2 regions of the Caloranaerobacter ferrireducens genome follow, and region 1 is predicted to be linked to the other one. Evidence: riboswitches for the same ligand, from Rfam matches in the RefSeq annotation. Region 1 holds a riboswitch; the other holds the start of a gene.

Region 1 (6,399 bases):
GCCCCATTACTATACCTTCTATGTTTTCAATAAAAGCTCCTGGTAAATCTATAGTTTTCATAAGAGATAATGTTGGCCACAGTAAGTGCTTTACTTCATTTTCACCAAACCTACTTAATGAAACTACAAAAAAGGATATATAAACAAGTGTTACAATTAATATTGATAAGATATTGAATTTCATAAGGTTTTCAGTATCTTTCACATAAGCTGAAATAAGTAATATCAATTCATACCCCATAAAACTAAAAAAAGTTATATGGACAGATTTAATAATATCTAACGGATTTGTTCTAAAAATTGGTAAAAGATTAGTAAAATCTAAATCTGGAATTAAAGACAATAGTAATAAAAATACGGGTATAACAACTACAGGCAGTATTAATTCTGCCATTCTAGCTAACCCTTCTATTCCTCCTCTTACTAAATATGCACTAACAAAAAGCATTGAAATTATAATAATTTCTGTTGGAGTATCATCTAATAGAAACATTTTAACAACCTCTGCAAAAATTCTTATTTCAAATGCAGAAAATATAATAAAGTATACAAATAATATAATTGAAACAATATTAGAAATAGGAGTTGTAATTAACTCTCTTCCAAACTCCACTACAGTTTTATTTGTAAACATATTAACTAACTTCACTGATATTGCAGTTAAAATACATGCAGTAATTCCACCTAATATTATTAGAATCCATCCGTCAGTACTAGCCTTTTCAACTACACTTCTGGGAAGTGATAATATTCCTACTCCAATGATTGTCGTAAGCAAAATAAACATCACTTGATTTGCTGATATCTTATCGTTGCCTTTAAGCATTCCTTATGCACCTTCTTACCCCTTATTCTTCGCTGTCAGAAAATATTCTGTCTTTATCGTAAACATTTGTAAATTTAGGTCTTCTTTTCATAGTCTGAATAGGCATTCTAACTAAACTATCCTTCAAGTCGTTATATGTTTCACTAAAAGAAACATAAGGTGACATATAAGGTACCCCAAAACTTTCTAATCTAACCAAATGAGTCCCTAATATTAATAAAGCTAACATTATACCGTATAACCCTAATATCGCTGAAAAAATCATTATACCAAACCTTACAAAACGAAAACCCGTTGCAATATTGTAGCTAGGTACAGCAAATGATGCTATTGTTGTAAGTGCAACTATAATAACCATCATAGGACTCACGATTCCTGCTTCAACGGCTGCTTGACCTATTACTAAACCTCCAACTATACCTATAGTAGTACCAATAGGTCCTGATAATCTCATACCTGCTTCTCTAAGAAGTTCTATAGTAACCTCCATAATAAATGCTTCAATAATAGCAGGGAATGGCACTCCTTCTCTTGTTGCTGCCACATATAAAGCTAATTGTGTCGGAAGCATCCCTGGATGATATGCTGTAACTGCTATATAAATAGAAGGTAATAACAAAGCCATGAAAGATGCAATATATCTCAAAATTCTAATTAAAGAAGTAATAATCCATCTTTCATAATAATCTTCAGAAGACTGTAGTAAAGTACTAATAGTTACTGGTACTATAAGTGCAAAAGGTGTATTATCAATAAGTATAGCAACTCTTCCTTCATATAAGGCTGCTGCTACAGCATCAGGTCTTTCTGTATTCTCTACCTGTGGAAAAGGTGATATCCAATTATCTTCTATAAACTGCTCTATAATCCCACTCTCTAAAACTACATCTACTTTAATAGTCTTAAGCCTCTTTATAACCTCTTCAACAAGCTCTTTATTTGCTACATCCTCTATATAGAGTACAGCTACATCTGTTTTAGACCTTCTGCCAATCTGCATGTTTTTTATTTTAAGCTTAGGGTCTCTTATTCTTCTTCTAACCAATGTAGTATTGACTTTAAGCGTTTCTACAAAACCATCTCTTGGACCTCTTATCACTGTCTCTGTCTGAGGTTCTGCCAAACCTCTTACAGGCCATCCACGAGACGATACGATTATAATCTTTTGATATCTATTTATTAAAAGTATTGTTTCACCTGCTAGTATGTTATCTATTGCCTCATTTAAAGTTTCTACTTCTTTTATCTCTGTAATCGCAATATTCCCTTTTTTAACTAATTCATATAAATTATTTTTAACACCATTAGGATTAGGTTCTAACCCTCTAGCCTGATGCATAAGGGATTCTAATACATAATCGCTTACTAGCATTTTGTCAGCAAGACCATCTACATATACAATTGCAAATCTGAAATTTTGTCTTTCTCCAACTGTAAATTCTCTATAAACTATGTCATCACAATCTTTCAATATCTCTTTTATCTTTTTCAAATTCATGTCTATGTCTTTTGATATAGATATGCTATTTTTTTGTTTAGTATCTTCTTTTTTATTTCTTTTCCTAAGTGGCATTTAGCTCCTCCTCACAAAATCTTAAGTAAAACATAAAATAATGGTCCTCCAATTATATATACAATTCCTATTATTTTTGCTAAAGTCGATTCTTTAATATTTCCCTTAGTTTTTAAGTGTATTCCATCAGCAAAATATGTAAATAAACCTATAAACACTACTAAAAAAACCATATATAAGCTATATAACTCTTTAAGTTCATTTATAACTGACTTTATTAAAGACAAAATATCACCTCTATGGTTTCCACTTTTTTGTTAAATATAATATTTGCAATAACATGCAATGTTATGCAAAAAATGAAGTATTACTCGCTTACGTTTCATTAAAAGAAATTATTTGAAATTGATATAAAAACTTGATTTTAAAATCCAATAATGATATGCTTTATTTAAACAATTAAATATGATAATAGAACATGTTTATTTCCTTCAGGGCAGGGTGAAATTCCCGACCGGCGGTACAGCCCGCGAGCCGCAGTAGCGGTTGATCTGGTGAAATTCCAGAGCCGACAGTATAGTCTGGATGGAAGAAGGAAAAATATTTGTATCATTCTATATTTTTTGAAATTTTATGCCCTGAAGTTTTGACTTCAGGGCTTTATTTTATATATATGGGGGCAATTGATAATGGATATAAAATACATGAAAAAAGCACTGGAATTGGCAGAAAAAGGTGCTGGTTTTGTAAACCCAAATCCGATGGTAGGCTGTGTTATTGTTAAGAATGACAATATTATAGGCGAGGGCTATCATAAATACTTTGGCGGAAACCATGCAGAAGTTGAAGCTTTAAATTCAGTTATTGAAAATCCAGAAGATTCAATCATGTATGTAACCTTAGAACCCTGTTCTCATTTTGGGAGAACTCCTCCCTGTGTTAATAGAATAATAAGCAGCGGTATTAAAAAAGTTGTTATAGCAACCTTGGACCCTAACCCTTTAATTTCTGGTAGAGGTGTAGAAATACTTAAGAATAATGGAATTGAAGTAGAAATAGGCATATTAGAAGATGAAGCAAAAAAACTCAATGAAATCTTTATAAAATATATTACAACCAAAGTTCCTTTCTGCCTCTTGAAAACTGCAATGACTCTAGATGGAAAGATAGCTACAAAGTTTTCTGATTCTAAATGGATTACTAGTGAAACTTCTAGGCAGTACGTTCATAAATTAAGGCACAGATACAGTGCCATAATGGTAGGAATAAATACAGTCATAGTTGATGACCCTCAACTTACAGTAAGGTTAAAGAATTTTAAAGGAAAAAATCCTGTAAGAATTATTGTGGATAGCAGATGCAAAATACCTTTAGACTCAAAAGTAGTTAAAGGTATATCTGATGCAAAAACTATAGTAGCTACTACGATTTTAGCTGACAAAAACAAAATCAAAAAACTTAAAGACCTGGGAGTAGAAGTCTTAACAGCACCAACTATAAACGGCAAAGTAGACTTAAATTATCTTATGAAAAAGTTGGGTAAAATGGGTATAGACAGCGTTCTTCTAGAAGGCGGAGGAACTCTCAATTATTCCGCTTTAAAATCCAATATAGTTGATAAAATAAACTTCTTTATAGCACCTAAAATAATCGGTGGTCATCTGTCCAAAACTCCTGTAGATGGAGATGGTGTTCCCTTTATAAAAGACTCTTTTTGCATAGATAATATTAAAATTCATAAGTTAGATGAAGATATTATGATAGAAGGATATGTACGAAACAAAGGAGGTGATTAACTTGTTCACTGGTCTTGTTGAAGAAGTAGGTATAGTTAAATCGATTTTAAAGGGAACTAAATCTGTAAAAATAGTCATAAAAGCAAAGAAAGTATTGGAAGACATAAAAATCGGAGATAGTATTAGCACAAACGGAATATGTTTAACGGTTACAGATTTTACTGATAATACATTCAGCGTAGACGTCATGCCTGAAACTATTAGGAAAAGTAATCTAAAAAATTTAGCGCCAGGAAGTAAGGTTAATCTCGAAAGAGCATTAAGACTAGGCGATAGACTAGGAGGACATTTAGTAAGCGGTCATATCGATGGAACAGGTAAAATACTGTCATTTGACAAAGAAGATAATGCAATATGGGTTACTATAAAACCTCCTGAAGAATTGTTGAAATATATCATCTACAAAGGTTCTATTGCCATTGACGGTATTAGCTTAACAGTAGCCTACATTGATAATAAAACATTTAAAGTATCTATAATCCCCCATACTAAAAAAGTCACAACACTTATAGAAAAATCTTTAGGTGATGAAGTTAATCTAGAATGTGATATGATAGGAAAATATATCGAAAAATTCCTAATTTACAGCAAGGAAACAAAAGATGATAAAGGTATAGATATGGATTTCCTAAAAGAACACGGATTTATATAAAAGAGGTGATAAATTTGTTTAAATTCAATACTATAGAAGAAGCTATAGTAGATATAAAGCAGGGTAAAATGATTATCGTAGTAGATGATGAAGACAGAGAAAATGAAGGCGACCTTGTAATGGCAGCAGAAAAAGTTACACCAAAAGCAATTAACTTCATGACTAAATTCGGAAGAGGGCTTATCTGCATGCCTATAATTTCTGAAAGACTTAAAGCACTTGATATACCCCAAATGGTTAGCGTAAATACTGACTCACATTCGACTGCCTTTACGATATCAATAGATGCTAAAGAAACTAAAACAGGTATTTCAGCTTTCGAAAGAGCTCTTACTATAAAAAAAGTTTTAGATAAAAATGCTAAACCTGAAGATTTTAAAAGACCAGGCCATGTATTTCCTCTTGAAGCAAGACAAGGTGGAGTTTTAAAAAGAGCTGGACACACGGAGGCTGCAGTAGACCTGGCCAGACTTGCTAATTTATACCCAGCAGGTGTAATTTGTGAAATTATGAATGATGACGGTACTATGGCAAGACTTCCACAACTTATAAAATTTGCAAAAAAACATAGTCTCAAAATAATTACTATAGCAGATTTAATATCCTATAGGAGAAAAAATGAAATCTTAATAAAAAAAGTTGCAGAAGCTGATATGCCTACAAAATATGGAAAATTCAAAATAATTGGATATCAGAATAAATTAAACGACGAACACCATATAGCTTTAGTAAAAGGTAATATAGCTGGAGATGAACCTATACTTGTAAGGGTCCATTCCGAATGCCTTACAGGTGATACCTTTGGATCAATGAGATGTGACTGCGGAGAACAGCTGCAGGCTGCATTGAAAAAAATTAATGAGGAAGGCAAAGGCATTTTATTATACTTACGTCAAGAAGGGAGAGGCATAGGTTTAATAAATAAGTTAAAGGCATATGCACTCCAAGATAAAGGTATGGATACAGTAGAAGCCAATCTCGCTTTAGGATTTCCTGAAGACTTAAGAGATTATGGAATCGGAGCACAAATACTTGTAGATTTAGGAGTTAAAAATATAAAACTCATGACAAACAATCCAAAAAAACTTTCAGGTTTATCAGGTTATGGCCTTAAAATAGTTGAAAGAATACCTATTGAAGTAAGCTGTAATGAAAAAAATGAATACTATTTAAAAACTAAAAAGAAAAAAATGGGACACATGTTAGACTTTTTAAAGGAGGAAGAATAATATGAAAATCTATGAAGGTAAATTAATTGCCCAAGGTTTAAAGTTTGGAATTATAGTTGGTAGGTTTAACGAGTTTATAAGTAGCAAACTTCTTTCTGGTGCTTTAGACGGACTCAAAAGACATGGAGTAAATGAAAGAGATATTGAAATAACCTGGGTTCCTGGTTCCTTTGAAATTCCCCTAATAGCTAAAAAAATGGCTAAATCTAAAAAATATGATGCAGTAATCTGCCTAGGAGCAGTAATAAGAGGAGCTACACCTCATTTTGATTATGTAGCAAGCGAAGTTTCAAAAGGCATAGCAAAAGTATCTTTAGATACTGAAATACCTGTGATATTTGGCGTTTTAACTACAGATACTATCGAACAAGCTATTGAAAGAG
Region 2 (6,399 bases), on a different contig from region 1:
ATAATTGTAAAGTCTATCTGCTAATTTTTTGTATGAATTCTGCAATTCTATTTAATCCTTCTGTTAACGTATCTATACTACATGCATAAGAAATCCTTATATAATCATCCATTCCAAAAGCTATGCCAGGTACAACAGCTACCTTACTTTCTTCAAGTAATCTGTCTGCGAAATGAATAGAAAAACTCCCATCATAATTCATATTTTGCTTTAATTGCGAAATGTCGATAAATAAGTAAAAAGCTCCTTCAGGATAAATAAATGATAATGGTTTTATTTTATTTAATATTGAAACTATCCTATCTCTACGACTTTTATAAACCTTAACCATCTCATTTATTTCTTCTTCACAATAAGATAGTGCTCCGAATGCTGCCCATTGTGATATTGTTGAAGGATGAGAAACTAAATGCCCTTGTATAGTAGAAATAGCTTTGGCTATTTCTTTATTAGAAGCTGAATATCCTACTCTCCATCCAGTCATAGAAGCTGATTTAGAAAGTCCATTTATAGTTATTGTTATATCTTTAGCTTCCTTAGAAATAGCAGCAATACTTTTATAATCGTCAATATAGCGTATCTTTTCATATATTTCATCTGAAATTATATATATATTGTTCTCTAAACAAAACTTAACTATAGGAATTAACTCTTTTTCTCTATATATACTTCCAGCTGGATTTGATGGATTCGAAATTATTATCGCCTTTGTCCTTGAACTTTGAGCCTCTTTCAATTCTTCAACTGTAACCTTGAAATTGTTAGATTTATCTGTTTCTACAAATACAGGTTTTCCTCCTACCAATTTAACCATCTCAGGATAACTTACCCAATATGGCTTAGGTATAAGCACCTCGTCCCCTTCATCTAACAAAGCTAATAATGAATTAGTTATAGAATGTTTAGCTCCACTAGACACAACTATCTCATCAACTTCATAATTGATTCCATTTTCAGTCCAAAGTTTGTTTTGAATAACTTTTTTTAGTTCCTTTAAACCTGAAGCGGAGTCATATTTTGTTTTATTATTATGTATAGCCTTAATCGCTTCTTCTTTCGCTTTATCTGGAGTAAAAAAATCTGGTTCTCCAATACTTAGATTAATTATGTCTAGACCTTCTTCTCTAAGTTTTTGAACCTTATTACTTATACCAATTGTAAATGACGGAGTAATATTGTTTAATCTTTTAGATAGCATCTACTCTCTCCCCTTTATATTGTTCTTTATCACCATATATTTTTATTATAATCCATAGGAAATTATATTCCTATTAATTTTAAAGATAATTTTAAATATAATTTCCGTAGTTCGTTATTCGCTACTCGTCATTCGCTATTCGTCAAAAAAATGTAAAATCGAGGGCTATGCCCTCGATTCTCAATTACTTGTGTAAAATTGGTGATATTTTCTTATACAATACGATCGTAGCCAATGATACAATTATCCCTTTTAATAAATTGAAAGGAACTATTGCAAATAAGATAAAAGTTTTATAGTCAGCAACAAATTTATTAACTTTGGCACCCATTTCAACAAAAGCATCTATCGGAGCACCAAACAGTTTTGCATAAAACGGTATTAAGAAGTAATAATTTGATAAAGAAGCTACAAGCGTCATCATTACAGTCCCTATAACCATACCTAAAACTGCATTTTTAAATGTTTTTTTCTTAAGATAGATATAACTTGCAGTATAAACTAATACGCTTCCTACTAAGAAATTGGCTAACTCTCCAACTCCCATAGTTACAGTTCCTTTAATTACAAGATGAAGTATATTTTTAACAAATTCAATTATAACTCCAGCCATAGGACCTAATGCAAAAGCTCCTATTAAAGCAGGTATATCACTTAAGTCAATCTTTAGAAACTCTGGTGTAAACCATAAAGGTACTTCAATATACATAATAAGAAATGCAAGTACTGATAAAACAGATATTTTAGTAAGCATTCTAGTATTAAGTCTTTCTTTTAGTGTTAACATGATACCCCTCCATTATATTTTTTCTTTTTTCACGGGAGGATTAGTAACAAAATCCTCAATTTTAAAACAACAAGGATGATTTTGTTGAAATCCATAAACGGAAATTATATTGTTAATTATCCACGATTTAATAAAGTATATAATTTCCTATGAATTATAAATTAAAAGCTCCTGAAGACGATCTTCAGGAGCATACATACACAACAATTGTACTAATCTTCTCCCATCCAGACTTTAACTGTCGGCCCTGGAATCTCACCAGGTCAACTGCAATGCAGCTCGCGGGCTATACCGCCGGTCGGGAATTTCACCCTGCCCTGAAGACTAGAAAGAAATATATTTAATTCTTAACTTTATTATCACATTATTATCTATTTTTGTCAAGAAGTAAAATACCGTCTTTCGCTATTCGCTACTCGGCATTCGACTGTCGAAAAGCGAAAAGCCAATGACGTATAGCCAGCACCCAGTACCAAGTACCTAGTCCCCAGTACCTAGCACCTATCTTTTATAAACCACCTTACCATCAATTATTGTTACATATACTTTACAATCAACATCTCTTAATGGATGACCATCAAATATAACGATATCAGCATCTTTACCTACTTCAATACTTCCAACTCTATCATCTATTCCTAATATTTCAGCAGCATTTATAGTTATAGCTTTAAATGCTTCCATTTCATCCATACCTGCTTTTACAGCAAGTCCAGCACAAAGAGGTAAATACTGCAATGGTATTACTGGCGAATCTGTCATTATTGCAACTTTAACACCAGCTTTTTGTAATATTCCAGGAGTTTCAAAAGTTAAATTCTTAAGTTCAAATTTACTTCTATCAGTTAAACTTGGACCAACTATAGCATATTTACCTTCTTTTACTAAATGTTCTACAATTAAATGACCTTCAGTACAATGATCTAAAGTTATATCTACATCAAACTCCTTAGCTATCCTTATAGCTGTTAGTATATCATCTGCTCTATGAGCATGAGCCTTAAGCGGTATTTCTTTTCTAATTACCTTTGCCATAGCTTCCATTTTAATATCAAATTCAGGCATTTTTGATTCATCTTCTTTAGCTTTTTCTAATTTCTCAACATATCTTTTAGCTTTAAAAAGTGTTTCCCTAAGTTTTGCTGCAGTTGCCATCCTTGTAATTGGAGATTTCTTTTGACTATGATAAACCCTCTTAGGATTTTCTCCAAAAGCTATTTTCATAGCCAAAGGTTCTTTTACAATCATATCATCTATTCTATCTCCATATGTCTTTATGGCTGCAAATTGTCCTCCAACTACATTAGCACTACCTGGGCCTGTCGCTACACATGTAACGCCACCTTCATATGCCTCTTTAAACGTTCTATCCATAGGATTTATACCATCAATAGCTCTCAAATGTGGAGTTATTGGGTCAACCCACTCATTGCCGTCATCTCCTTCAAAACCTATACCATCTTCCCATAATCCTAAATGACAATGTGCATCAATTAATCCTGGAGTTACAAGTTTTCCTTTAGCATCAATTACTTCAACATCTAGTGGTACAACTATGTCTTTACCCACTTCCTTAATCTTTCCATTTTCTATTAAAATACTCCCATTTTCAATTATTTCTCCAGTCATAGTCAAAATTTTACCGTTTTGAATTAATAACATTTCTTTTTCCCTCCAATTCTCTCTTTTTATCAATTACGTTTTTTACAGCTTTAATAACCTCTTTAATTGTACAAGGCTTATGCATTATATATTCTATTTCACTTAAATCTTGTCCCTCTAAGTCATTGGGCCATCCTGTCATCAGGATAATTTTCAAATCCTTTTTAACACTTTTTATTTGTTTAGAAAGCCTAATACCATTCATCTTCGGCATAGCTAAATCACAAATTATTATATCATATTCCTTTCTAGATAGTCTCTTTAAAACATTATTACTATTAGTTTCAATATCAGATTCTATTCCAACTATCCTAAGCATCTTTTTTAAAGAGTATGCTACATGAGCCTTATCATCTACAATTAACACATTTAGTCCATTAAACTTCGGTAAAATGTTATCATCATCAGCATATTTTTCCCCTTTTTGATGTCTATTAAATGAAATAGTAAACTTTGTTCCTACTCCAACTTCACTCTCTACTTCTATACTCCCATTATAGCTGGCTATTATATTTTTAGCTATACTTAAGCCTAAACCTGTTCCTCTAGATTCCTTTGTACTAAAAAACGGTTCAAAAATTCTGTCTTTAACTTCATCTGGTATTCCACATCCTGTATCTTCAATACAAACATAAGCCTTATCTCCTCTGTCATAAGTTGTTACCGTCAACTTGCCTCCATTTTCCATAGAATCTATAGCATTCAATATTATATTAAGAATTACCTCCCTTATCTCGTGAGCATCACAATATATATAGCTGTTTGAGTTCAACTCTTTCACTAAAGTAAATTCTTTTCCTTTTACGGCATAGATGTTATTCCATTTAGGTCTTGCCATATCTATTGAAGTTTCCACAATACTATTAAGAAGTATTGACTTCTTGTTAGAACTTACTTTTTTCCTCGTGATTTTCTGTATTTTGTTAACTATCGCCTTGCCATCAAGAGCCGAATTATATATTATTTCCAGATTTTTCTTTATATTTTCATCTTGTACCTGATATAAAAGCAGTTGAGATAGACCTATGATAGTAGTCAATATATTATTAAAATCATGTGCTATTCCTCCAGCAAGTTCACCTAATGTCTTAAGCTTTTCAGCTTTTAACAAATCCTCTTGATGCTTCTCGATTTGTTTTTGCTTATCCAACAAAGCTAGTATTGTATTGCCAATTGCTTTTAGGAAAGACATATGATGATAGAAATGCTGTCTACTGTTATAAGAGGCTAATACAAGAAATGCAATAGGACTGTTTTCATCTTTACCTATAGGTATCTCAACAAATGATTTAATACCAAGTTCATTCATTAGTCTGGCCTTATTGCAACTTTCTAATTTACTGACATCATAGACTTCTATTCCCTGTCTGAATTTCTCTCGAAGTCCGTTTTTGCTTAAAGTTCGACTTGTAATATATCTTGTAATATATTTATCAATTTCATAAGGCAAATTGTACTTTATTATAAATTCTAAATTAAATTCAGTATCTAAATATGTAAAAATCAATCCAAAGCTAGCATTTACTACTTTACAAATTTTTTCTAATGCTGTTTCCAATAGATGTCTGCTATTATGTTTATATGAGATATCCAGAATAAGTTCATTTAACAATTCAAGTTTCTTATTCTCTTTATATAATTCAACTTTATCTAAGTATAAAATTCTTAAATATTTATAAAAAAGTTCTATCTCGTTAGGGTTATCTATACGAAATACATTTACGCTATCATTATTCCTTAAAATAAAAACATCATGAAGAGGAACTAAACGATAGAAATGTTCTTCAGTAAAATTATCAATTAAATACTCTTTTATAATCATAATTCCCTTCTCTTTAGCAAATTTTTTAATTTGCTTGTGATATTCATGTAGTACCTCTAAATCCGTTTTATTATTATAAAAATCATCTCTAATTCCATATATTACTATTTTTTCGCATCCTTTTTTACAACAATTATTAATTAGGTTCTCATAGAATTTCACTACATTTTCTACTTGGAGTAGTCCGTCTTTGAAGTATTTTTTTTGAGCAGAGATAAATATAAGCCTTCCACTTTTTACCAGCTCATCTATTGCTAATCCCCATTTTTCTAACTTCTCTTTTTCTGTATGCAATTGACTAATAAAGTTATATACATAAATGAAGCAGCCACCATTTTTAATAACCTGTAAAATAAGATTTTTTAAATGATTCTTTTTAGAATTTAATATACTTGAACTTAAAATTCCACAAAAAGCCCCGCTAATATACTTTATATCTCTACCATTACACAAAATGACTACCCCCTTAAGTAAGCTTGAAGATGAGAACTTTTTGTGTAAGTTCTACAAAATTACAAAAATCCCTCTTTTTTTATTAAAAAAATATTAAATTTTTTTAATATTTTCCGTTTTCAATATTCATAAACAACTTTATAATAAACAAAGACACACTCAAGTGCGCCTTTGTTTAGATAAAGGGGGATTTTCATTTTTAAATTTAAATAGATATATTTAATTCTTCATATTCTAAAAATGGATCTGGAATCAAAATTTTATGAGCTTCTGCATCGGCTATCCCTGCATAGAATTCTGCCTTGCCATTCTCAAGCCTTCTTATACCACCACTAAAAACTACATCTACTAAATCAGGTCTTTTTGCAGGCCCTTCTGGAAAATTACTTCTTGTTGCAAAAATTTTCATTTCAGTAGCTTCTTTAGTGTTTGGATTAAATGCAAAAACCATAGGATAATAATGTCTATTGCCTTCTT

Evidence for each region. A riboswitch is a leader RNA that binds a small molecule or an ion and turns the genes downstream of it on or off. The one in region 1 is predicted to bind FMN.
Region 2: linked by a shared signal. The riboswitch ahead of BFN48_RS07780 (ECF transporter S component) and the one ahead of ribD (bifunctional diaminohydroxyphosphoribosylaminopyrimidine deaminase/5-amino-6-(5-phosphoribosylamino)uracil reductase RibD) in region 1 are both predicted to bind FMN.

The regions. Positions count from the first base shown of each region.
Region 1 covers NZ_MDJR01000005.1:88,534-94,932, reverse strand. The annotation lists gene BFN48_RS08715 (GerAB/ArcD/ProY family transporter) at 1-826, opposite strand, end outside; gene BFN48_RS08710 (spore germination protein) at 849-2,399, opposite strand; gene BFN48_RS08705 (CLC_0170 family protein) at 2,411-2,626, opposite strand; FMN riboswitch at 2,823-2,940, shown strand; gene ribD (bifunctional diaminohydroxyphosphoribosylaminopyrimidine deaminase/5-amino-6-(5-phosphoribosylamino)uracil reductase RibD) at 3,029-4,135, shown strand; gene BFN48_RS08695 (riboflavin synthase) at 4,137-4,787, shown strand; gene BFN48_RS08690 (bifunctional 3,4-dihydroxy-2-butanone-4-phosphate synthase/GTP cyclohydrolase II) at 4,802-6,016, shown strand; gene ribH (6,7-dimethyl-8-ribityllumazine synthase) at 6,018-6,399, shown strand, end outside.
Region 2 covers NZ_MDJR01000004.1:103,255-109,653, forward strand. The annotation lists gene BFN48_RS07775 (pyridoxal phosphate-dependent aminotransferase) at 14-1,198, opposite strand; gene BFN48_RS07780 (ECF transporter S component) at 1,383-1,985, opposite strand; FMN riboswitch at 2,197-2,314, opposite strand; gene BFN48_RS07785 (amidohydrolase) at 2,487-3,647, opposite strand; gene BFN48_RS07790 (hybrid sensor histidine kinase/response regulator) at 3,625-5,922, opposite strand; gene BFN48_RS07795 (MTP-1 family protein) at 6,128-6,399, opposite strand, start outside.